Regions from separate parts of the Sporomusa aerivorans genome, predicted to be linked through region 2. Evidence: a T-box and tRNA genes for the amino acid it is inferred to sense, from the RefSeq annotation. Region 2 holds a T-box; the other holds one or more tRNA genes.
What was found. The T-box of region 2 lies ahead of tyrS (tyrosine--tRNA ligase). A T-box ahead of a tRNA ligase gene usually reads a tRNA of that ligase, here a tRNA-Tyr.
Positions count from the first base shown of each region.

Region 1: it encodes a tRNA-Tyr, which carries the amino acid that the T-box ahead of tyrS (tyrosine--tRNA ligase) is inferred to sense. The anticodon was not compared.

Region 1 covers NZ_CP156926.1:435,350-447,130, forward strand. Annotated here, with positions in the region: gene SATMO3_RS01910 (Mini-ribonuclease 3) at 1-57, shown strand, start outside; gene thyX (FAD-dependent thymidylate synthase) at 76-756, shown strand; gene SATMO3_RS01920 (HD-GYP domain-containing protein) at 832-1,887, shown strand; gene rlmB (23S rRNA (guanosine(2251)-2'-O)-methyltransferase RlmB) at 2,138-2,887, shown strand; gene SATMO3_RS01930 (VanW family protein) at 2,887-4,311, shown strand; gene SATMO3_RS01935 (NYN domain-containing protein) at 4,331-4,849, shown strand; gene sigH (RNA polymerase sporulation sigma factor SigH) at 5,020-5,760, shown strand; gene SATMO3_RS01945 (6-phosphofructokinase) at 5,887-6,984, shown strand; gene SATMO3_RS01950 (DUF421 domain-containing protein) at 7,053-7,757, shown strand; gene SATMO3_RS01955 (NUDIX domain-containing protein) at 7,857-8,375, shown strand; gene SATMO3_RS01960 (undecaprenyl-diphosphate phosphatase) at 8,372-9,178, shown strand; gene SATMO3_RS01965 (chemotaxis protein CheX) at 9,262-9,723, shown strand; tRNA gene SATMO3_RS01970 (tRNA-Thr) at 9,848-9,923, shown strand; tRNA gene SATMO3_RS01975 (tRNA-Tyr) at 10,027-10,111, shown strand; tRNA gene SATMO3_RS01980 (tRNA-Met) at 10,119-10,194, shown strand; tRNA gene SATMO3_RS01985 (tRNA-Thr) at 10,424-10,499, shown strand; tRNA gene SATMO3_RS01990 (tRNA-Met) at 10,515-10,591, shown strand; gene tuf (elongation factor Tu) at 11,005-11,781, shown strand, end outside.
Region 2 covers NZ_CP156926.1:3,358,638-3,370,418, forward strand. Annotated here, with positions in the region: gene SATMO3_RS15925 (transglycosylase domain-containing protein) at 1-793, opposite strand, end outside; T-box leader at 1,062-1,296, shown strand; gene tyrS (tyrosine--tRNA ligase) at 1,493-2,710, shown strand; gene yunB (sporulation protein YunB) at 2,991-3,701, shown strand; gene SATMO3_RS15940 ((2Fe-2S) ferredoxin domain-containing protein) at 3,905-4,156, shown strand; gene SATMO3_RS15945 ([Fe-Fe] hydrogenase large subunit C-terminal domain-containing protein) at 4,161-5,876, shown strand; gene SATMO3_RS15950 (SpoIIE family protein phosphatase) at 5,876-7,027, shown strand; gene SATMO3_RS15955 (YebC/PmpR family DNA-binding transcriptional regulator) at 7,104-7,844, shown strand; gene SATMO3_RS15960 (BofC C-terminal domain-containing protein) at 8,159-8,770, shown strand; gene ruvC (crossover junction endodeoxyribonuclease RuvC) at 8,857-9,363, shown strand; gene ruvA (Holliday junction branch migration protein RuvA) at 9,347-9,970, shown strand; gene ruvB (Holliday junction branch migration DNA helicase RuvB) at 9,990-11,012, shown strand; gene SATMO3_RS15980 (epoxyqueuosine reductase QueH) at 11,022-11,576, shown strand; gene SATMO3_RS15985 (DUF2905 domain-containing protein) at 11,576-11,781, shown strand, end outside.

The DNA.
Region 1 (11,781 bases), 2.9 Mb from region 2:
GACAAGGCCTTTGTCATTATTTCCCGGGAAATGACAGTTGCCGCTAAAAAAATATGATAAGGGAGAAATACCGCCATGAAGTTAAAGCTGATAAAATATACCCCTGACCCTGAGCGCGCCGTAGCCATGTCGGCCCGCCTTTGTTATTCGGCTATCGGGGCGGAAGAACTGGAAAAAAATATGACCGATGCTCAAGTTGGTAATTTGCTTGAAAAATTAAGAAGCATGGGACATTTATCGACATTTGAGCATGTAAGTTTTACCTTTGCAATCGAAGGTGTTTCACGGGTTCTTACCCATCAGCTTGTACGTCATCGTATCGCTTCCTATTCTCAGCAATCCCAGCGGTATGTTGCTGAGCATGGTTTTGAATATATTGTGCCGCCGTCGGTAGCTGCTAATGCCGAGGCCGGTGCTAAATACCAGGAGCTTATGAACAAAATTCAGCAAACCTATGATGAACTTGTTGCTTTAGGTGTTCACCAGGAAGATGCCCGTTATGTTCTTGGCAACGCTACCGAGACAAAAATTGTGGTAACAATGAATGCCAGGTCTCTGTTGCATTTTTTTGAGAAGCGGTGTTGCCAGCGGGCGCAGTGGGAGATTCGTAATTTGGCCAATGCAATGCTGGACGAGGTTAAAGCTGTAGCGCCCCGTTTATTTGCTCAGGCCGGGCCGACCTGTATTTCCGGCGGTTATTGTACTGAGGGCGCTATGACCTGTGGGCGGCTGGCAGGAATTAAAGCACAAAAGTAGAATCTTTAGAAGATAAGTGCAGCAAATGTAGAATTTTAGTAATACCAAGTTTAACTGTAGTGGAGGTAATTTACTGTGCGGCGTGTGCTCCGGGAAAGTATCAGAGTGGGAATGACGCTGGCTCAGCCGGTATACGGCTTTAATGGACAAGTTATATTAAACAGCGGCGTCGAACTGACCGAGTTTCATATTTCCAAGATTGCCGAACTTGACGTGAAGTACATCTACGTCGAAGGCGAGGCCCAGCTTATTGATCCAAACGATGTAGCGGCGCAAAATGCCAAAAATGAAATTGTTCTGGCTGCACATCAGGCGCTTGACGAGATACGCGTAGGCAAATATGTCCAGACAGACATCATTAAAGGAAAAGTGCTGACTCTCCTGGACGAATGCTGCATGCATAAGGAAATTCAGCCTTTATTTACCGCTATGCAGAACTGCAATGATTATCTTTTTAATCATGCAGTATGCGGATATTTCTTTGCCATGATGCTTGGAATGAGCTGCGGAATCGAAGGGCATCGCCTAAGGGATTTAGGACTGGGAGCTCTTTTAAGGGATGTGGGGATGATTACCATTTCCCGTGATATTTTAAACAAGCCGGGTTCTCTGACCCCGGAAGAAATGGCCATCGTAAAACTACATACTGAGAAAGGCTTCGAAATTCTGCAACGCAATCCGGAGATAAGCTTAGCATCGGCTAATTGCGCCTTGCAGCATCATGAACGCTATGATGGCAGCGGGTACCCGCGCGGTGCCCGGGAAAGCAGCATCCATGAGTTTGCCCAGATGACAGCTCTGGCCGATGTGTATTCTTCGATGACAGCTAACACCCCGTATCGTAAGGCGTTGTCCGTGTATGACACGCTGGCGATTATCGCCAAAACCGGGGCTGCCTATTTTAATCCTGAACTTGTAAAGACTTTTATTAGCAATGTTGCTATTTTTCCTTTAGGTGCCGTTGTCCGTCTTAATAACCAGGCAATAGGTATTGTTAATGATTATGAAGATGAGCTTAGGACCAAACCTGTCGTCAATATAACCAAAAACGCCAGCGGCGAACGCATCAATCAAACAGTGACAATTGACCTGGAGACGAATCCGGCTTTGTATATTGCCGAGGTCTCTTAAAAGTCTTTGCATTAAGAAATTACCAAAAAAATGGCAGGATTATATTCTGCCATTTTTTCATAATAATAAAGAAGACACGGCTCTCACCGAGCGGCAGCGAAAGCGAAAGCCGATGTTGCCCTGATACCCGAAAGCGGTGTAAAGAAAACACACCTTTCGTCGAGTGATAGCGAGAGCGAAAGGTGATGCTAACCTTAAAGCAGAGTGAAATACATAAAAAATACGGTTTAGCACCGGAGGAGCGATATAAATGTCAGATGACGCAGAAATCATTGCCGGACGCAACAGTGTGCTGGAAGCTCTGAAAGCCGGTAGGTCCCTGAATAAAATCCTTATAGCCAAGGGAGAACGACAGGGATCTATCCGTGATATTATCGGGCAGGCCAGGGAACAAGGGCTGGTCATTCAGGAAGTGGATGCAGCCAAGCTGGATCAGATGGCGGCCGGTGTACGCCACCAGGGTGTAATCGCTATGGCCGCGCCGGTAGCGTATGTTGAGATTGAGGATATTCTGTCAGCAGCTTATAACAAGGGGGAACCGCCTTTTTTAGTTCTCCTGGACGAACTGGCTGACCCGCACAATGTTGGTGCTATTTTACGAACCGCTGATGCTACCGGGGTGCATGGTGTTTTGATACCCAAACGGCGCAGTTGTCCCCTTACCCAAACGGTGGCAAAAACATCAGCCGGGGCCATTGAGCATGTGCCTGTTGCCAGAATCGGCAATATCTCACAAACGCTGAAAAGTTTAAAAAAACAGGGCCTCTGGGTAGTTGGCGCCGATATGGACGGAGACAAAAACTACTATGAAGCCGATTTGTCCGGTCCTATCGTCGTTGTGGTCGGCAGTGAAGGGCAGGGGATGGGACGACTGACTAAAGAGGCCTGTGATTTTGTTGTGCGTATTCCCATGAAAGGAAAAATCACATCGTTAAATGCCTCGGTAGCCTGTTCGCTGCTGCTCTATGAAGCCTTAAAGCAAAGGGGGATGAAAGGATAGTGAAACGCTGGGCGGGTGCTATTTTGGCAGTGATGACTATAATCGCCGGGATAGCCGGATTTTGGCTGTCACGGCCACTATTTGCCCAAACAGTATATGCTGGTGTCACCATCGGCAACATTGAGGCCGGTGGAAAAACCCGGGAAGAGATTACGCAATTGCTTATCACCTGGCAAAAGGACCACCAAACCAACCCCCTTCTATTATCTTACGAAACAACAACTTTCCGTATTGAACCGGAAAACATCGATTATACCGTTGATGCTGAGATTACTGCTGACGCTGTTTGGCAATTTGGCCGTGAAGGCCCCTGGTGGGACCGCTTAAAAAATATTCATAAAGCGCAAACCGAGGGCTGGTCTATACCCCCTAAAGTCAAGTATAATGAAACTAAGCTGGATAGTATTCTTGTGCAACTGCAGGATTCTGTCAACCGTCCGCCGCGCAATGCAACCTTGAGTTTGCAAACAGGCGGCATTATTGCGGAAGAAGAAGGCCGGCAGCTTGATCTGGACACGCTCAAAAACTGGATTGAGACCGCACTTATCAGGATGGACGGCGGGAGCATCGTCTTGCCGGTAATGCCGGTTAAGCCGGAAATTACTACATATGATCTTTCCAAAAACGGTATTAAAGAACTAGTAGCAATGTATACGACCTCCTTTAATACAGATGATGTTAACCGCACGGCTAACGTGAGATTGTCCGCCCAAAAAATTAATGGCAAGCTGCTCTATCCCGGACAAACTTTTTCTTATAATGATACAGTGGGACCCAGAGAAAAATCGCAAGGTTTTAAAGAGGCTATGGAGATTATAAATGGTGAGTTTGTGCCAGGAATTGGCGGCGGCGTATGTCAGGTTTCATCGACCCTGTATAATGCTGTTATATTGGCGGGACTTAACATTGTCGAGCGTACCAACCATTCCAAGCCCCTTGCCTATGTCCCCTTAGGCCGGGATGCGACAGTGGTATATAACACCCTTGACTTTAAATTTGTCAATGACAGTACGTCCCCCGTGATGATCATGGCCGAGACGGTTGGCAATAAACTTAATGTCGGCATATTTGGCCAGCGGGCGCTTGATAAGAATATTGATGTTGTTATTGCGTCTGAGCGGGCTATTCAACCGGCTATTGTAAAAAAAGCCGACCCGGAGCTGGCTCCCGGTGAAAAAAAAGTTGAGAAACCGGGCAAACCGGGCTATGAAGTCGTGGTTATGCGTGTTATCCGTGATAATTATGGCAATGAACTGAAACGTGAAGTATTATCCCGGGACAAATATGCTCCTGATAACACTATAGTAAGAGTTGGGCCGGAACCTAGTCCTGTACAGGCGGAAAAGCAGCCGGCTTTTAAGACGCCGCCGGTTATTACCCCCAAAGTTCCGGAAAAGATGCCTAAAACCACCAACAGGCAATAAGATTGGAGAATTTCCCTCAATGGACCTGTTAATTGTTGACGGTTACAATGTTATTAATGCTTGGCCTGAACTTATAGCAGTTAAAGATAATTTGGAGTATGCCCGTGACAAACTTGTGGACATACTTGGCGAATATGGCGCATATAAAGGATTTAGAACCGTCATTGTTTTCGATGCTCATATGACTAGTGGCAAGGGCGCTAGCCATATGAGGGCCGCTGACCTGGAGGTGATTTATACCAAAGAAGGAGAAACTGCTGACAGTTATATTGAAAAAATGGTATACTATCTTGTCCGCCAGGGTGGGCGCGTGTATGTCGTTACCTCTGATTTGGCTGAGCAAATGTTTGTTTTAGGTGCCGGAGCTTTTAGGATATCAGCTCGTGAACTCAGAAATGATATAAAGGATGTCAAGCGGGAAATTGCGGCTGGTATTTCCCGGAAGGTGCTGGCGCGAGACCGGCACGAACTTGGCAGCCGCCTGGGAAAAGATATTCTTAAACGTCTTGACGCTATGCGGCGTGATGGGCTTGACTAACTTTGCTTCAGCAAGTATAATTTATTGTGATAAGACATGCACCAATACGGCGGCACTAATTTGTTTAGTGCACTTTTATTTTTTTCTATAGTGTATAAATTGGCCGTTGTAGCAGAACAGCGCTGGTGGCCGTCTATAGACAGCATAATAAAACTAGTGGGGGCGATGCGATGCGGGTTAATACTCAACGCGATCTGTATAGTTGTTTTGACAACTTAACTGATGAAGAAATAGTATTCGACGCCAAAGATAATGACAATACGGTCGCTCTGGAGTATTTGATTAATAAATATCGCAACTTCGTGCGGGCTAAGGCCAGATCATATTTTTTAATCGGCGCTGAGCGGGAAGACATCATTCAGGAAGGCATGATTGGTCTTTACAAGGCTATTCGTGATTTTCGCAATGATAAGCTTTCATCCTTTAGGGCATTCGCAGAACTATGCGTAACCCGGCAGATTATAACTGCTATCAAAACAGCTACCCGGCAAAAACATATACCTTTAAACTCTTATGTTTCCTTGAATAAACCCATTTACGATGAAGATTCCGACCGCACTCTTCTGGATGTGTTGTCAGGCTCAAAAGTGACAGATCCGGAAGAATTGGTTATTAGCCGCGAAGAATTTGTTGACATCGAAGAAAAGATGGGCGAAATTCTAAGTGATCTTGAGTGGAAAGTACTAATGTCCTATCTTGACGGCAAATCCTATCAGGAAATTGCTGTTGAGCTTGACCGTCATGTAAAGTCTATCGACAATGCATTACAACGGGTAAAACGTAAGTTGGAACGCTATCTGGAAAACCGCGGTGAAGACACTGACATCCGCGGTATGTATAAAGGTCTTAGTAGCCTTAATAAGGAAACTCAGACTGATTTAGCCAATTATAGTGATAGATACGAAGAGTAACGCAGTATGAAATGACACCAGTAAGGTGTCATTTTTTCATTATCGGCAAATATATCTCCTTGCGGAAGTGCGGCTGTGTTTCCTCTATTTCATACGTCTTTGCACATACTATAAATGAGGTGATCCGTGTTGAACACAACAAGTGTAAAAACAATCGCAGTACTTACCGGTGGCGGCGACGCGCCAGGGCTTAATGCGGTAATCCGGGCTGTCGTGAGAAGCGCCCTTGGCCGGGGACTGGCAGTATGGGGCATCAGGAACGGTTTTGGCGGTATGGTGGAAAACCAGATGTGTGAGCTGACAGATGTCAGTGTCGCCGGTATTTTGCCGCGTGGCGGCACCATGCTGGGGACAACCAATCGGGATAATCCATTTAATTATCCAGTAAGCCGCAACGGGCAGGTTGTCTATGAAAATATGTCCGGACAAGCGTTGGCTAATCTGCGGCAGGCGGACATCCAGGCGCTTGTTGTTATTGGCGGCGACGGTACGCTTAAAATCGGCGCGGAGTTTTACCAGTTAGGCCTGCCAGTAGTTGCTGTTCCGAAAACCATTGATAATGATATACCCGGAACAGAACGCACTTTTGGTTTCGACACTGCGGTTGGCGTTGCTGCTGAGGCCCTGGACCGGCTGCATACTACGGCGGAATCACATCACCGGGTCATGGTGCTTGAGGTTATGGGCCGATACGCCGGCTGGATAGCCCTGCATGCCGGAATGGCTGGCGGGGCAGACTGCGTTTTGATACCGGAGATACCTTTTAACCTGGATTCAGTTATTGCCAAAATTAAAGAGCGGCAGGAACGCGGCCGTCAGTTTAGCCTTGTTGTTATTGCTGAGGGAGCGTATCCCCGCGGTGGCGAAATATCAGTAGGGCGTATTGTAGAAGGGAGTCAGGAAAAAATCCGTTTAGGCGGGGCCGGCGAGAAGCTAGCCAGGGAGATTGAACGTCTTGCCGGCATAGAATCGCGCTGCACTGTGCTGGGACATGTACAACGGGGAGGTACACCGACTGCTTTTGACCGGGTGTTATCCACCCGCTATGGTGTTGCCGCTGTTGACTGTGTGCTCGCCGGGGCTTTCGGCAATATGGTAGCCTTGCAGAAAAACCGGATTATCCGTGTGCCCATTGCAGATATCGCCGGTAAAGCGCATAACGTAACCGCTGATGATGAACTGTTGCGGGCAGGCAGGGCAATCGGCATCTGTTTCGGTGACTAAAAGTATTTAAGCTGGATATACTATGCCCAAATATTGCATAGTTTTTGCCTAGGCAATGGAGGGCTCGGATGGAAACATTGGGTATTACTCTTTTTAGAGTAGTTGCCGGAATGGGTGTTTTGCTTGTTATCATGCTGGCGGTTGGCCGCCGGCAACTCGGCGAATTCAGTACGTTTGATTTCTTGGCCTCGATTACAATCGGGGCTGTAGCCGGTGCACTTATCGTGGATCACCGGATTGAGCTTGCCAGTGCCCTTATCGCACTTTTGGCGCTTGGCTGTATGCAGTTGCTCTTTGGCTGGCTGAGTATAAAGATTCGTCCGTTTAATCGAAAAATAAATTTCAAGCCGCTGCTGCTTGTGCAAAACGGTCAGATTATCAAGGAGAATCTGCGCAAAGTACATATGCCTGTGGAGATACTGCTGCAGCTGTTGCGGGAAAAGGACGTATTTGATATAACGACGGTTGAAATGGCTATTTTGGAGCCGCATAGCAAATTAAGTGTGTTGAAAAAAGCTGAACATATGCCGCTGACGCCCAGCCAGATGAATTTCAGCGTTAGCCCGAACAGTATCCTGGTACCGGTGATTTTGGAGGGCAAACTTCAGGAACGCACTTTGACCGAGCTGGGCTTTTCCGCGCAGCAAATCAAAGAGTTCCGGCGGCAGCATCAAGACAGTATTCATAATGTTTTTATTGCTTTTATGGATCAAAATAAGCAGTTGCATGTAATCCATGAAGAGGCCCGGGAACAGGGTGTTTTTTTACACTAAAGCCCCGGGCTTTAACTTTGTATTAAATTTTTTAATTTTTTACGGGATATTTAGTCGAAATATGGTAAAATAGTAACATCGTGCTATCGGAGGGAAATTATGAAAAAGCAACGGTTCTATTTTTGCCCCAAGTGTGGCGGCAAATTAAATTATCGCCAGGTTGGTGAGCGTGAGCGTCTGGTCTGTGAATCGTGCGGTTATACGATGTATGAGAATCCGATTGTTGGCGTGGCGGCTATTATCCGGAAAGACAGGGAGATTTTGCTGGGACGGAGAGCCGCAAACGCCAGTTTCCCCGGCTTGTGGTGCATACCGTGCGGCTATGTTGAATATGATGAGGATATCCGTGATGCTGTCAGGCGGGAGTTTCTTGAGGAGACCGGCTTAATTATCGAACCAGGAAAAGTATACACGGTCTTATCAAACTTTCATAATCCGTCGGTCCATACTGTTGGCGTGTGGTTTGAAGCAGAAATCAGAGGGGGCGTTCTTCAGCCGGGTGATGATTTGGACCGGGTAGCCTATTTTCCGTTAGATAGAGTACCTGAGCTGGCATTCCCGACTGATGGTCAGGTTATTGCCATGCTGCAGGTGGATAGAACTAACGAAGGAGAATGACGTTGAGCGATAATATAATTGCTGTAGTTATAGGCGTAGTTGAAGGTTTGACAGAATTTTTGCCGGTATCGTCGACCGGGCATATGATTTTGGTAGGCTCATTACTTGGTTTTGAAGGCGAAAAAGCCAGCGTGTTTGAAGTATTTATCCAGCTTGGGGCTATTTTGTCGGTGTTTATTCTCTACCGGGATAAATTTTTGGCGATGCTTAAACCGCAAAGCCTCCGTGTTTATGGTGGCGGCCTGACGGCTCTGCATGTTCTGGTCGGTATAGTACCGGTCATGGGGATCGGCTATCTGTTACACAAACCCATCAAAACTTTTCTGTTTGCGCCGCAGACGGTAATCGTTGGCCTGGTAGCAGGGGCTGTGCTTATGCTGGTGGCTGAAAAGGCAGCTAAACGTCCGGTAACACGCAGTGTAGACAACATGACGCTAAGTCAGGCATTTTGGGTAGGCTTGTTTCAAATTTTATCCCTGTGGCCCGGATTTTCCCGCTCGGGTTCAACAATTGCCGGAGGGCTCTTTTTGGGGATGAGTCGCACCGCGGCTGCTGAATTTTCATTTATTATCGCCGTTCCCATCATGCTGGTGGCCTGCATATATGATTTACTGAAGATATGGGATCAATTAGGCAGCAGTGACCTTCTGATGTTTGCTATTGGCTTTGGTGTTGCGTTTGTTACGGCCTATATTTCAATAGTGTGGTTTTTGCGGTTCCTGAATAATTCCACGCTGGCGTCTTTTGCCTACTATCGCTTTATTATTGCGGGTGTGTCGTATTATTACTTTTTCGGGCGGTAAAGAGGCACATTAATGACGTGTACATCTTCAAGTTCAAGTCTATTTTCACCATTACGCTTATAGTTCATAGGAGGTAGCGCAATATGGACGCAAAATTAATTAATCCTTTTTTGGAGGCAGTGACAACCATTCTGCCGCAATTAGGCTTTAAGGAAATCAACCGGGGTGGAATCAGCGTAAAAGAGCAGATGCTGGAAAGTCATGGCGTGACTGTTCTTATTGGCATTACCAAAGGAGTCCAGGGAAATGTGGCCTACAATATGTCGGCAGATACCGCCAAAAAGGTTGCCTCAACCATGATGATGGGGATGCCGATCTGTGAAATAGACGACATGGCCCAGAGCGCTATTTCGGAAATGGTTAATATGGTTACGGCCAATGCCGCTATAAACTTTGAAAAGTTGGGAATGGTGGTGGACATTTCGCCGCCTAGTATGGTTGTGGGTTCAGCCTGCAGTGTGCGGGTAAGCAGCAGTAAGTATTTGGCGCTCAATCTGATGGTGGATTCAGAACTCATTGAACTGAATATCGGGTTAGGTTCCTAAATAGAAAAATGTCTACTCAGCCAAGATTATATGGGGAAAATAACCAAACAAAAAGATGTTGACATAGATTGTGGATTATTATATAATGAATTTTGTCACTGAGGCACGGTTCTCGTGAGACGATGCTGGCGTAGCTCAATTGGTAGAGCAGCTGACTTGTAATCAGCAGGTTGTGGGTTCAATTCCTATCGCCAGCTCCATTAAGCAGTGAGCCAGGTTTTTAGGAGCGATAGCAACGCGAAACCTGTGCGAATCGCTTAGTTCCAAGCGGCAGTGCGGAACATCCTAATACCCATTAATTCTGGAGGGATTCCCGAGTGGCTAAAGGGAGCAGACTGTAAATCTGCCGTCTTTGACTTCGGTGGTTCGAATCCACCTCCCTCCACCAATAACATCGCGGGGTGGAGCAGTTGGTAGCTCGTCGGGCTCATAACCCGAAGGTCACAGGTTCAAGTCCTGTCCCCGCAACCATGATACTATCGCTTCGCTTATGTAAAACTCGATTTTATAAAGCGAAGCTTTATAAAGAATAAACATACCCATCTTATCTGCGATAAGCCAGCATTGACTCAAAGCCGCAAAACGGCTTAGTAGTACTCAGATGCTAGGCGGAAACGAGTACGCGTACTGGGAAGTACGTCGGAGGGAGCGCACGCAGTGACAACAACGCAGATGGGTGCTAATAAGTCGTTTTGCTTGTGCTGGTGTAGCTCAGTTGGCAGAGCGTATCCTTGGTAAGGATAAGGTCACCGGTTCAATCCCGGTCACTAGCTCCATTTATATTTAAATATGGCGGCGTAGCTCAGTTGGCTAGAGCATGCGGTTCATACCCGCAGTGTCCGGGGTTCAAGTCCCTGCGCCGCCACCAAAAAAACCTTACAGTTAATCTGTAAGGTTTTTTTCGTTTTGCCGCCTGACTTAGCAGGAATTTTATACCCCAGATAGAATAATCTAGTTTTGTAAAGTAAACACGGCTTGTGCCGAGCGACAGCGAAGGCAGAAGTCGATGTTGCCCTTACACCCGAAAGCGGTGTAAAGTAAACACGGCTTGTGCCGAGCGACAGCGAAGGCGGAAGTCTGATGTTACCCTTACACCCGAAAGCGGTGTAAAGTAAACACAGCTTATGCCGAGCGGCAGCGAAGGCGGAAACTGTTGCTGGCCCCTGTGGCTAAGCCGGTTGTACAGGGTAATCGACTTAATGCCGAGCAATAGCGAGAGCTTGCCTGGATATAATAAAGTAGACTAATACAAGTGAGGATAATTAAGGAGGTAACACAGAATTGGCTAAGAAAAAGTTTGAAAGAAACAAACCCCACGTTAACATTGGCACCATCGGTCACGTTGACCATGGCAAGACTTCACTGACTGCCGCGATCACTATGACCCTGGCCAAACATGGCGGCGCTGAGTTCATGGCCTATGACCAAATCGACAAAGCCCCGGAAGAAAGAGAACGCGGTATCACCATCAACACCGCTCACGTTGAGTATGAAACCCCGGCTCGTCACTATGCTCACGTTGACTGCCCGGGCCATGCTGACTATGTTAAAAACATGATCACCGGTGCTGCTCAGATGGACGGCGCTATCCTCGTTGTATCGGCTGCTGACGGCCCGATGCCGCAAACCCGTGAACACATTCTTCTGTCCCGCCAGGTAGGCGTTCCTGCTATGGTTGTATTCTTAAACAAAGCCGACCTGGTAGACGATGCTGAACTGATGGAACTGGTAGAAATGGAAGTTCGCGAGCTCTTGTCCAGCTATGAATTCCCTGGCGACGACATCCCTGTAGTCAGCGGTTCTGCCGTAAAAGTACTTAACTGCGGCTGCGCAAAACGCGAATGCGAATGGTGCGGCAAAATCCATGACCTCATGGATCAAGTAGACGCATACATCCCGACGCCGGAACGCGCTACCGACAAGCCTTTCTTAATGCCTGTCGAGGACGTATTCACCATCACCGGCCGTGGTACAGTAGCAACCGGCCGTGTAGAACGTGGCGTAATCAAAGTAAGTGATACCGTCGAAATCGTCGGTATGACCGATAAACCGAAATCC
Region 2 (11,781 bases):
TTATTTCTGTATTCCGGGCTTTAGCAGCTGTTACCGCATCAATGTAGCCGTACTTGACCATCTGGTCAAGTACGGTAGACTGGCGTTCCTTAGCGGCTTTCAAATTGCTTGAAGGTGAGTAGTAGTTGGGACTTTTCGGTATACCGGCGATCATAGCGCATTCGGCCAGATTCAAATCCTCTACATTTTTCCCAAAATAAACCTGGGCTGCTGTTTGCACCCCGTAAGCACCTTGACCAAAATAAATCTGATTCATATACATTTCTAAAATTTCATTTTTACTGTACTGTCGCTCAATTTGTAAAGATAGGAAGGCTTCCTGGATTTTACGTTTAATTGTCTGCTCCTGAGATAGCAGCGCATTCCTGGCCAACTGCTGCGTAATGGTACTGCCGCCTTCCGAAATTCCCCTATCTGTCATGTTTGACCAAATAGCGCGCAAAATACCGCGCGGGTCAATGCCGCTATGCTGATAAAAGCGGACATCTTCGGCTGCAACAAAGGCATCCTGAAGATTTTTCGGTATCTTGTTTATAGAAACAGGCAAGCGGTTTTCAACAGAATGTATCGTGGTAATTAATTTACCGCTGGTGTCAAAAATCTGCGAAGAAACAGCAGGGCGTATCTCACCTTTCAGGCTGGGCATAGTATGGATGCTGGCTGTTAAAAAACCTAAGCCGGCTCCCGTCAACATAACTAGGAACACGAGGACAGCAATTATCGTGACTGTTCGAGTATTCTTTTTTGGTCGCCGTCTACCGGGTTCCTTAGTTTCATTATTATTATCTTGCATGATTTCCTCCCTCTACAGATTCAGTTGCAAAAGCATTAGATTGGTCTGGCGAAATTAAGTAAAAAGGATTAGATTCGCTAATCATTATATCACAAAAAAACAATAGATAGGGTATTTGTTTGCTAACTGTTTGCAATATTAGAGCTTCCATGATATAATGCGGCTTGAAGAATGGTTTTTTCCATGATTTTAAGTTTTCGCTTATCTATAGTATGACTAAAATTGACAATAATTCTAGGTTACGGTATATTAAATAATATATTATATGTTAAATGCAATGATTAGGATAAGTAGGGCAGCTAAACTTTTCAGAGAGCCGGGGGACGGTGAAACCCGGCAGGTAAAACTGACTGAATACACCTATGAGCAGCAGGCTGAAGCTATAAGGCGAGTAAGCTGTGCCGGTGCGCCGCCGTTACATGGCTGGAAAAGAAGTTGTCAACTTCACTGAGTGGCTGTTATAGCAACAAGGGTGGTACCGCGGGCAAAAACCCGTCCCTGACCAGGGACGGGTTTTATTTTCCTGATAGGAAGTTTAACTTTCGTCCGGATAAGGGCAACAGCAGCTTTTTTTCCTCGCCAAAGGCCGGCGCAGCCTATCCCGCCAGAAACTGTAAAGCTTTCCCGCTGATATTAAGGTCACAATACCGTATTTATTTACCGGGATGAATCCGGACAATCAAGGAGGATCGTATAACGATGTCTGTACTAGATATTCTCAAAGAACGTGGATTTGTCCAACAATTAACGCATGAAGATGAAATTGCAGAACTGCTGGCTAAAGAAAAAATTACTTTTTATATTGGCTTTGACCCTACGGCCGATAGTTTGCATGTTGGACATTTTCTGGGCATGATGGTTATGGCCCATATGCAGCAAGCCGGTCATCGCCCTATTTGTTTAATTGGCGGCGGTACCGCCATGGTGGGGGACCCCTCCGGTAAGGCTGATATGCGCAAAATGCTGACCATTGAGGATATTCAGCATAATGGTGAGCGTTTCAAAAAGCAAATGCAGCGTTTTATTGACTTTTCGGATGGAAAAGCGTTAATGCTAAATAATGCCGAATGGTTATTGGATCTCAACTATGTGGAGTTTCTGCGGGATATAGGCGTACACTTCTCGGTTAATCGCATGCTGACGGCCGAATGCTTTAAGCAGCGCATGGATAAAGGCTTGTCTTTTCTGGAGTTTAACTACATGCTCATGCAGGGCTACGATTTTCTGGAACTTAACCGCCGGTGTAATTGCATCATGCAAATGGGTGGTGATGACCAGTGGTCGAATATTCTGGCCGGAGCCGATCTTATTAGGCGTAAGGAAAGTAAACCGGCCTACGGTTTAACTTTTACTTTACTGACTACCAGTGACGGGCGCAAAATGGGTAAGACGGAAAAAGGCGCCTTATGGCTGGATGCAGCGAAAACGTCCCCTTATGATTTTTATCAATACTGGCGCAACATTGATGACGCCGATGTTGAAAAGTGCCTGGCACTGCTAACCTTTTTGCCGATGGAGGAGGTTAGGCGTCTAGGCGGCCTGAAAGATAAGGAAATCAATATCGCCAAACAAATCCTGGCCTATGAGGTTACCAAACTTATCCATGGTCCGGATGAAGCCGATAAAGCTAAGCAGGCCGCCGAGGCGCTGTTTGGTGGCGCCGGCAATCTGGAAAATGTACCGACGGTATCCTTTTCTGCAGAGATGATTGGTTCAAAGCTGTTGGATGTTCTTACAAGTACGAAGATTATTCCTTCCAAAAGTGAAGGACGGCGCCTGGTGCAACAAGGCGGACTGTATATAGGCGATGCCAAAGTATCTGATCCGGATTTTATTCTCTCGGCTGACCTCTTTGAAAATAATAGTCTTTTGATACGCAAAGGCAAGAAAAACTATCACCGAATTATTATTGAGTAATATAATATAATAGACCTGGCTGCAATTCTGCACCAGGTCTGTTTTTATTTATCCGATGACTAACTCGCTCTAAAACTCCCGCCTCTGCAGGCGGTAGTAAGAGCGACTAAGTCCCTGGATAATTCCGACTAAGGTTCAGATGGGATTAAAACCCCATCTGAACCTAGTCACCATTTATATAATTTTCCATACCAGATATGCATATTTTGTAACCAAAAAACGGTTTTCCCCATATATATAATAATCATACTGCGCAACAGTGTTTAAGGAGGGGGACGACATGCGTTTTTCCGTACGGCGCAGACGTACAATCCACCTCTTTCCATTTATATCTATATTGCTCATAGGCTTGCTGATTTTCTTTTTCTGGCAGGTTGAAACCCACTTAAAACCAACACTGATGGCTATAGCCGAAACAAGAGCAACCCTCATCGCGACCCAATCCATTAATAAGGTTATCAACAGTCAGGTAAGCCTTACAGTTGATCCCAAAACACTACTAAATGTTACTTTGGATGAGCGGGGAAGAGTGGTGCTGATACAACCTAATACTATGGAGTTTAACCGTTTGGGAGCTGATACAACCATAAAAGTGCAAGAGGCCTTAAAAGAAATAACCGAAGAAAAAATACATATTCCCATCGGTCAGGTACTTGGCAGTCAATTGCTGGCAAGTATGGGCCCCAAGATTACGGTTACGATTATCCCCATGGGGACAGTCCAGGTAAAAGTCATTGATAAATTTGAACAAGCCGGTATCAATCAAACCAGGCACATGGTTTATCTGGTTGCCACTACGCAAATACGTATTGTGGTCCCATTGGTAAGTCAAAGCGTCAGTGTTAACACGCAGGTGCCCATCGCTGAATACGTTGTTGTCGGTGAAGTCCCCAATACGTATGTCCAGTTCCCGTTCCCGCTGGAAAACGATATGTTCAATGGCAATGGCGGTAATAATGCTCCCGAAACCAAAACTAACAGTCAATCCTAAGGTAATATGTGAAAAAGCCATGAAGAACTTCTAGTCTTCATGGCTTTTACTTTGTTTCCGCCTTTATAGAGCATCTAAGTTCACATGAAAGTTTAGTTTACTTTTTAAAACATTATTGAGAACATTTTCAGACTAGTATAAATCTAAGAAATAGTATATAATCAAAAGTGATTTATTTCACATGTAAATATTGAGGTGTAGTTATGTTTAAACTGTCAATCTGTTTTGGAAGCGCCTGTCATCTGCGAGGCGCCTACAGTGTGTTAAACGCCTTTAAGGCTTTGATCGACAAATATCAGGTCCAAAGTGAAATTGATGTTGAAGGAAACTTTTGTCAGGGCAAATGCACCGAGGGTGTGGTTATTAAGGTCAATGACGAGATTATTACTAATGTTGCCAGAGAAAAAGTTTATGACATTTTTATGGAAAAAGTGTTAGGGGGAGAACGCCATTAACACTATAACAACACACAAAGTAAATTGCCGGGACTGTTTCCGCTGCGTACGGTCTTGTCCTGTCAAAGCAATCGGCATTGCCAAAGGTCATGCCCGCGTCATTGAGGAAAGGTGCATTTTGTGCGGGCGCTGTGTCATTGAATGTCCGCAAGAAGCCAAACAAGCCGACTGCCAGTTGGAGAAACTAACAACAGCTATCCAGAATGGTAAACAAGTAATCCTTAGCCTGGCGCCCTCATATATAGCTGCATTCCCCGAGTATACCCAGGAAAATCTGTTTCAGTCACTGACTGCCGCCGGCATTTACTCAGTCGCTGAAACGGCCGAGGCCGCTGTCATAATTTCAGAAGTTTACGGCACCTATATACTGCCCGGTTCAAAGGGTGATCTAACGCATGATCCAGTCATTTCATCGTGCTGTCCGGTAATTGTTAATACGATCGAAAGATATTACCCACAGTTGATTCCTAACCTTGCCCCTGTAATATCACCGATGCTGGCTCATGCTAAACTGCTAAAAAAACAGTATGGGCAGGAAGCCTTCGTGGTGTTTGCAGGTCCTTGCATCGCTAAAATTCGGGAGGGCAGCTCACTAGATTCCCAACTGGATGCTGTCATAACCTTCGAGCAGCTAAGACTCTGGCTAACACAACAGCCCGTACAAGAATTGTGTCCGGTAGTGAAGCAAGCTGTTCCATCAGCCGTTGCACCAGCTTTTGCAGGCCGCTGTTTTCCGGTGGCCGGTGGATTAGTTATGCCATTTCATACGCAGGACAACAGTGATGATGTAATAGTTGCCGATGGAGTAGAAAAATGCCTGGAAGTATTGGAAGGATTGATCAATCGGGAGATTTCCCCGAAGTTTATTGAAGCCATGGCCTGTCCAGGCGGATGTATCGGCGGTCCGGCCATAGGCATTCGCCATTTGGCACCGACAAAACGCAATAAAGTGCTTGCATATGCCAGAAGTTCGCAGGATGTGAAACTCTCAAAGGAAGTCCCGGCAGACCTGTTTTTATTCCGGGCTTATCAGGCAAAACCGATTAATGCGGTAATCCCAACAGAAGATGAAATAAAAGAAATTCTCAAGCAAACAGGAAAATTTGCGCGCAAAGATGAAAAAAATTGCGGCGCATGTGGTTATGATACCTGCCGTACTAAAGCGATAGCCGTCTTCCAGGGGCTTGCCGAGCTTGATATGTGTGTACCGTACATGCGTTCCAAAGCAGAGTCATTCGCTAATATTATTGTTGAAAATTCATTAAATGCAATCATAGCTGTAAATGAAAAAATGATAATCAAGGAATTTAATCCTGCCGTTACCCGGATGTTTGGAGCTAAGCAACCAATCTACAAGGGAATTAGCCTTACCGAACTGTTTGATTGCACTGATTTCATTGCCGCCGCAAAATTTGGCCATAAAATTGTCGGCAAACGGGTTGAATACCCGGGGTACGGGATTGTTACAGAACAGATGATTATTCCGGTACCGGCTCATGGATTGGTTATTGCAATCATTACTGATGTAACCGCTCATGAACAAAGAAACAGGGAACTGCAGCAAATGAAACTAAACACGGTGGAAAAAGCAACCGAGATTATTAATAAGCAAATGCATGTTGCCCAGGAGATAGCCGGCCTTTTGGGCGAAACAACGGCTGAAACCAAATCAGCACTGCTGGAATTGATTATGCTGATAAAAGGCAAGGGGGAACCCTGATGCAAAAACTTCATGCAGAGTTTGGTCTGGCTCAATTATCTAAAGTCGGAGAAGAACTGTGCGGTGACAATGTTGATATTGTAAGAACGCCTGAGGCGACTATCATAGTAATGTCAGACGGGCTTGGCAGTGGTGTCAAAGCTAACATCCTGGCTACCTTAACCACTAAAATAGCCAGTGTAATGCTCAAACGCGGCATACCGTTGGAAGATGTCGTCAATACCATCGCTGAAACCCTGCCAGTCTGCCGACAGCGCAAGATAGCCTATTCGACCCTGCATATTGTAAAAATCAGCCCGGATGGTCAGACAACCGTTGTTGAATTTGACTGTCCTGCCACTTTTTTAGTACGCCGCGGCAAAGTTATTCAGTTTCCGACGCAGGAAAAGATAGTTAGCGGCAAGACAATCAGAGAGGGAGAACTATTACTGCAGGAGGAGGATATTCTTGTCGCCGTAACCGACGGTGTTCTCCATGCAGGCATTGGCGGACTGCTCAAGCTGGGCTGGGGTTGGAAGGGGGTGGCCGCACAAATTGAATCCGAATACCAAGGATGCAACAGTGCTGAATTAATCGGTCAACATCTGATAAATTGCTGTGAAGGCTACTATGTTGGACGGCCTGGCGACGATTCAACCGCCTTGGTTATAAAAATGCGTTATCCCCAGCAATTAACAATTCTGACCGGACCACCACATGATGCCGCCTACGATGAGCCGCTTGTCCACCGTTTACTGGCTGCAGCTGGTAAAAAGGTGGTTGCTGGCGGAACAACGGCGCAAATTGTCAGCCGGATAATACAGAGTCCGCTTAAAGTTGAATTAACCTGTCATGATCCGCAAATACCGCCGATCGGCTATCTTGAAGGCATTGATCTGGTAACAGAAGGTGTGTTGACCTTACACGCTGCGGTTGACCGTCTGGCAGACAGCAAAAATTTACGCCGCTCCAACAAACAGGATGGTGCAACTCTCTTAGCAAAGTTGTTGGCTGATGCCGATAAAATTAATATTATTGCCGGTCTGGCAGTTAATCCGGCCCACCAAAATCCCAGCTTCCCTATGCAGATGAATATCAAGGCGCAGGTATTAAACAAATTAAAAGCTGGCCTGGAAGCCAAGGGCAAAGAGGTCACTATTGAATGGATTTAGAAAATGTACTTTGCCAACCACCTCCTAGTATGTTACAATATTGGCGATTCACATAGTCTGAGAGGAGTATTATACAATGTCGGGACATTCAAAATGGGCCAATATTAAACACAAAAAAGGCAAGATGGATGCCGTACGCGGCAAAATAACTACCAAAATCAGCCGTGAGATTACCGTCGCGGTACGTATGGGCGGATCGGACCCAGCCGGTAATATGCGTTTAAAGCTGGCGTTGCAAAAAGCAAGAGAGAATAATATACCCAAAGAAAATATCCAGCGTGCTATTCAGAAAGGCTCCGGCACTCTTGAAGGCAGCAACTATGAGGAAATTAAATATGAAGGCTACGGCCCCGGCGGCGTTGCCATAATGGTGGAAGCAATGACTGACAACCGTAATCGTACGGCTGCCGACATAAGGCATTTGTTTTCAAAGTATGGCGGCAACCTCGGTGAATCGGGCTGTGTGGGCTGGATGTTCAAGCAAAAAGGGATTTTTGTTATTGAACAAGGCGGTATTGAAGAGGAAGAACTAATGCTTTTGGCGTTGGACGCCGGTGCTGAGGATTTTGAAGCAGCCGAAGACCAGTTTGAAATAACTACCGATCCGGCTGACTTTGAAAAAGTACTGGAAGTCCTGGACAGCAACAACATAAAAACAGCAGTTGCCAGGATTACCATGATACCGGAAACCACTGCCAGCCTGGCCGGGGATGAGTCTGTAAAAATGGTGAAGCTTTTGGACGCCTTGGAAGACCATGATGATATCCAGGAAGTATACACTAATTTTGACGTGCCTTTCGAAGATGAAGAAGACTAAGGCTATCAGGCATCACGCACAAACCGAAAACCGGCCTAAACCTTCCTGCAGATAACCGCAGGAGGGTTTTATTATATTAAAACGACTTCTAACATATAACTATTCTGGAAGTAAGAAATAATTAGGTTGACACTTGAAATATTATCGGACATAAACGGAATTACTTGGGCCGCTATTGCAAGATTGGGAAATAATTATAGGCCGGAATAGCATAGCCGAGAATTTTCCCCAATAAATGTAATTTTCAATTGGTGTATTTTTTTTGTATAATTTGGTAAAACTACTGGTAAGTCTAAGAAAGGAGCGTTACCAGTATGTTATCAAAATTTGTTGATGCACTTACTACGTTACGTCATTCGCGAGTCGTTGGCAAACTCAAAACAAGGCCTGTGCTAGTTGGTGGTCTAATCATATTATTGTGTTGTATGGGCTATTTTGCCTTACTGGCGGACAAGGATACCAAACTGCTTATCCCAGACCAGCAAACCGAGGCTGTCAAACAGGATGGCAAAATTAAAATATCGGCTGATACGGACGTTGTCCAAAAAATAATGTATACCAAATGCTCGGATGCAGAGGTTTTCCGTACTAAACCACAGGACAATCTGATTGGCCTTAATTTTAATCAGGTGCAAAAAATCTACTCGGGCTGGACAATCGAAAAGTTTGACACCAAGGAAGTTGAAATGACGCTAAAGGTGGATAGCTTGTGCCGTGAACACGCCAATAATATGTTCATTGGTATCAAAGACGGGCATGTAACCGTTTTTTATGGTGTACCCGGCCCGAAAGCCCTGGTCAAAGAAGTAACCAAAATTCCCATCAACTCTTTAATGCCGCAGGATGTCCTTGAATTGCGGCAAGGTTTGGTGGTAGGTTCCAAAGAAGAATTACTGAGAACACTGGAAGGTATGCAGGCACGCTAAGAGAGGGGAAAGCCCTCTCTTTTTGCTTTTATTTAACAGGAATATATCCTGCTGTTGTCGAATGTAGCTGTAAAAGGGGGCAGCAAATGATAGCATTAGGAATCGACCCCGGCACAGCTATTTGTGGTTTTGGTTTGGTCGAAGTACAAGGAAGCCGGTTAAAAGCAATAACTTATGGCGTTGTTGAAACAACACCTGACATGGAAGCAGCCTTGCGGCTCAGAAAAATTCATCAGGAAATTGACAGCCTTATAAGTAAGTATAGGCCGGATATTATGGGTGTTGAGCTACTGTTTATGAATAAAAATGTACGCACAGTAATGGCGGTAGGACAAGCGCGGGGCGTAGTGCTTCTGGCGGCTGCGCAAAACGAACTGAAGCTTGCTGAATTTACGCCATTACAAGTCAAGCAGGCGGTAACAGGTTACGGCAAAGCAACAAAAGAACAGGTTATCTATATGACGCAAAGGCTGTTAAATTTACCTAACAAGCCGCATCCGGATGACGCTGCCGACGCCTTGGCAGTGGCCATTTGTACTGTGCACTGCACAAGTATAAACAAGATGAGGGTAACGAATGATAGGTTATGTTAAAGGTATAGTTACATATTTGTTTACGGATTATTGCTTTATCGACGTACAGGGAGTGGGCTACCGGATATTTATTCCTCATTCAACCCGGCAAAAGCTGGCAGTTGGGCAGCCGGCGACATTGTTTACTTACCTCAATGTGCGTGAGGATGCTTTAACATTGCACGGTTTTTATACTCAGGATGAATATGAATTGTTTTTGAGCCTGATTTCGGTCTCAGGAATTGGCCCCAAGGTCGCCGCCGGTGTGCTGGGAGCCGTTACGCCACAGAATTTCCGGTCAGCAGTCAGTACCAATAATGCCGCCCTATTGACCAAACTGCCCGGTGTTGGTAAAAAAACGGCGGAAAGAATTATTCTGGAGTTGAAAGATAAGATAGGCCTCAGTGTAAGCGGTGACGAGATTATTGCCGGTCAGCCCGCACCAGACAGCAGTCTGCCGGGCGACGTCATGCAGGAGGCTATGCAGGCGCTTGCGGCGTTAGGGTACAATCAGGCAGAAATCACACCGGTTATTAAAAAGGTGTATGAGCGCGAAGGCAAAACACCCGCCGGATTGTCTTTAGAGCAGTTGATTCGCTTAACATTAAAAGAATTTGGCCGGAGATAACCGGGAGGAGTGCTAACAAGTGGAAGAACGCGTTTTGGCGCCCGGTGAGCAGGATGTGGATTCATGGCAATATAGCCTGCGACCGCGCCGGTTGATAGAATATATCGGACAAGATCAAGTAAAAAACAATCTCTCAATCTTTGTTCAGGCTGCACTGGCCAGGGAGGAAGCGCTTGACCATGTTTTGTTATACGGGCCGCCTGGCTTGGGAAAAACTACATTAGCCGGAATTATCGCCAACGAGCTTGGCGTCAATTTCCGGATTACCTCGGGACCGGCCATCGAGCGACCCGGTGACCTGGCATCACTGCTCACCAACCTGGGTGAAAAAGATGTGCTGTTTATTGATGAAATTCACCGTCTTTCCCGGGCAGTGGAAGAAGTATTATATTCAGCAATGGAAGACTATGCGCTTGATATTATTATCGGCAAAGGCCCGTCCGCCCGTTCTATAAGGCTGGATTTGCCAAAGTTCACGCTGGTGGGAGCTACAACTAAGGCAGGCGCCCTGGCTGCCCCGCTCCGCGACCGGTTCGGGGTTATTTGCCGGTTGGAATATTATGAGACAGAGCATTTAGAATGTATAGTGAACAGGGCTGCCGAAATTTTAAAAGTTGATATCGAACCGCGGGGGGCTAAGGAAATTGCCAGACGCTCACGCGGTACGCCTCGTATTGCTAATCGGCTATTAAAGCGGGTTCGTGATTTTGCCCAGGTAACAGGCGATGGGATAATTACCGATAGTATTGCTGACAAGGCATTGGAACTGTTAGAAGTCGATAAGCGCGGGTTGGATAAAACCGACCGAAGCATGTTGGCTGCTATCATCAAAAAATTTAACGGCGGACCGGTTGGACTTGATACACTGGCTGCTGCCATCAGCGAAGAAACAGAAACCATTGAAGATGTCTATGAGCCGTTTTTACTGCAAATGGGATTTATTGCCCGGACACCGCGCGGCAGGGTAGCCACACCTGCGGCCTATACGCATCTCAATATTCCGTGCAAGGATAAAGCCGAGAACCAAGAAAAACTGTGGTAGGTGACTAAAATGCGTATGCTGCTCCATGTCTGCTGTGGACCTTGCTCCGTATTTCCGCTCAAACATTTGCGGGAAGAATATCCCGGATACGAAATAACCGGTTATTTTTACAATCCGAATATCCATCCGTACAAGGAGTTTGTCAGGCGGCTGGATACCCTCAAGACCTTTGCCGCCAGAATAGGCCTTGCCAATTTAATCATTGATGACAGCTATACCCTGGAGGAATTTTTGCGGGAAGCCTTAAATACTTCCGGCGGACGCTGCCGTTATTGTTATGACCTTAGAATGCGGCAAACTGCGCGGTATGCCAAGGAACATGGCTTTGACTGCTTTAGCACCACCCTGCTGGTAAGTCCTTACCAGCAGCATGAACTGATTATTGAGGCTGCCCAGGCAGCGGCCAAAGCAGAAAACATTCAGTTCTGCTATATCGACTTTAGACCCGGCTGGCAGGAAGGAGTCCAAATCAGCAGAGAACTGGAAATGTACCGTCAGCCTTATTGCGGTTGTGTATTAAGCGAACGGGACCGTTATTATAAACCGCGAAAGGGGTCAGGCTAATGCCAGGTTTTGATTCCTTTGGCAAGCTGCTGATGTTGCTTGGGGTTGTTTTACTGGTGGCTGGGGCGCTATTTTATTTTGGCGGCAAATTCTTCAGTTTAGGAAAACTATCCGGGGATATACATATCGAGCGAGGCAATTTCAGTTTTCATTTTCCCGTCGTTACCTCGATTATTATAAGTATCGTTTTAACAATAATTTTGAA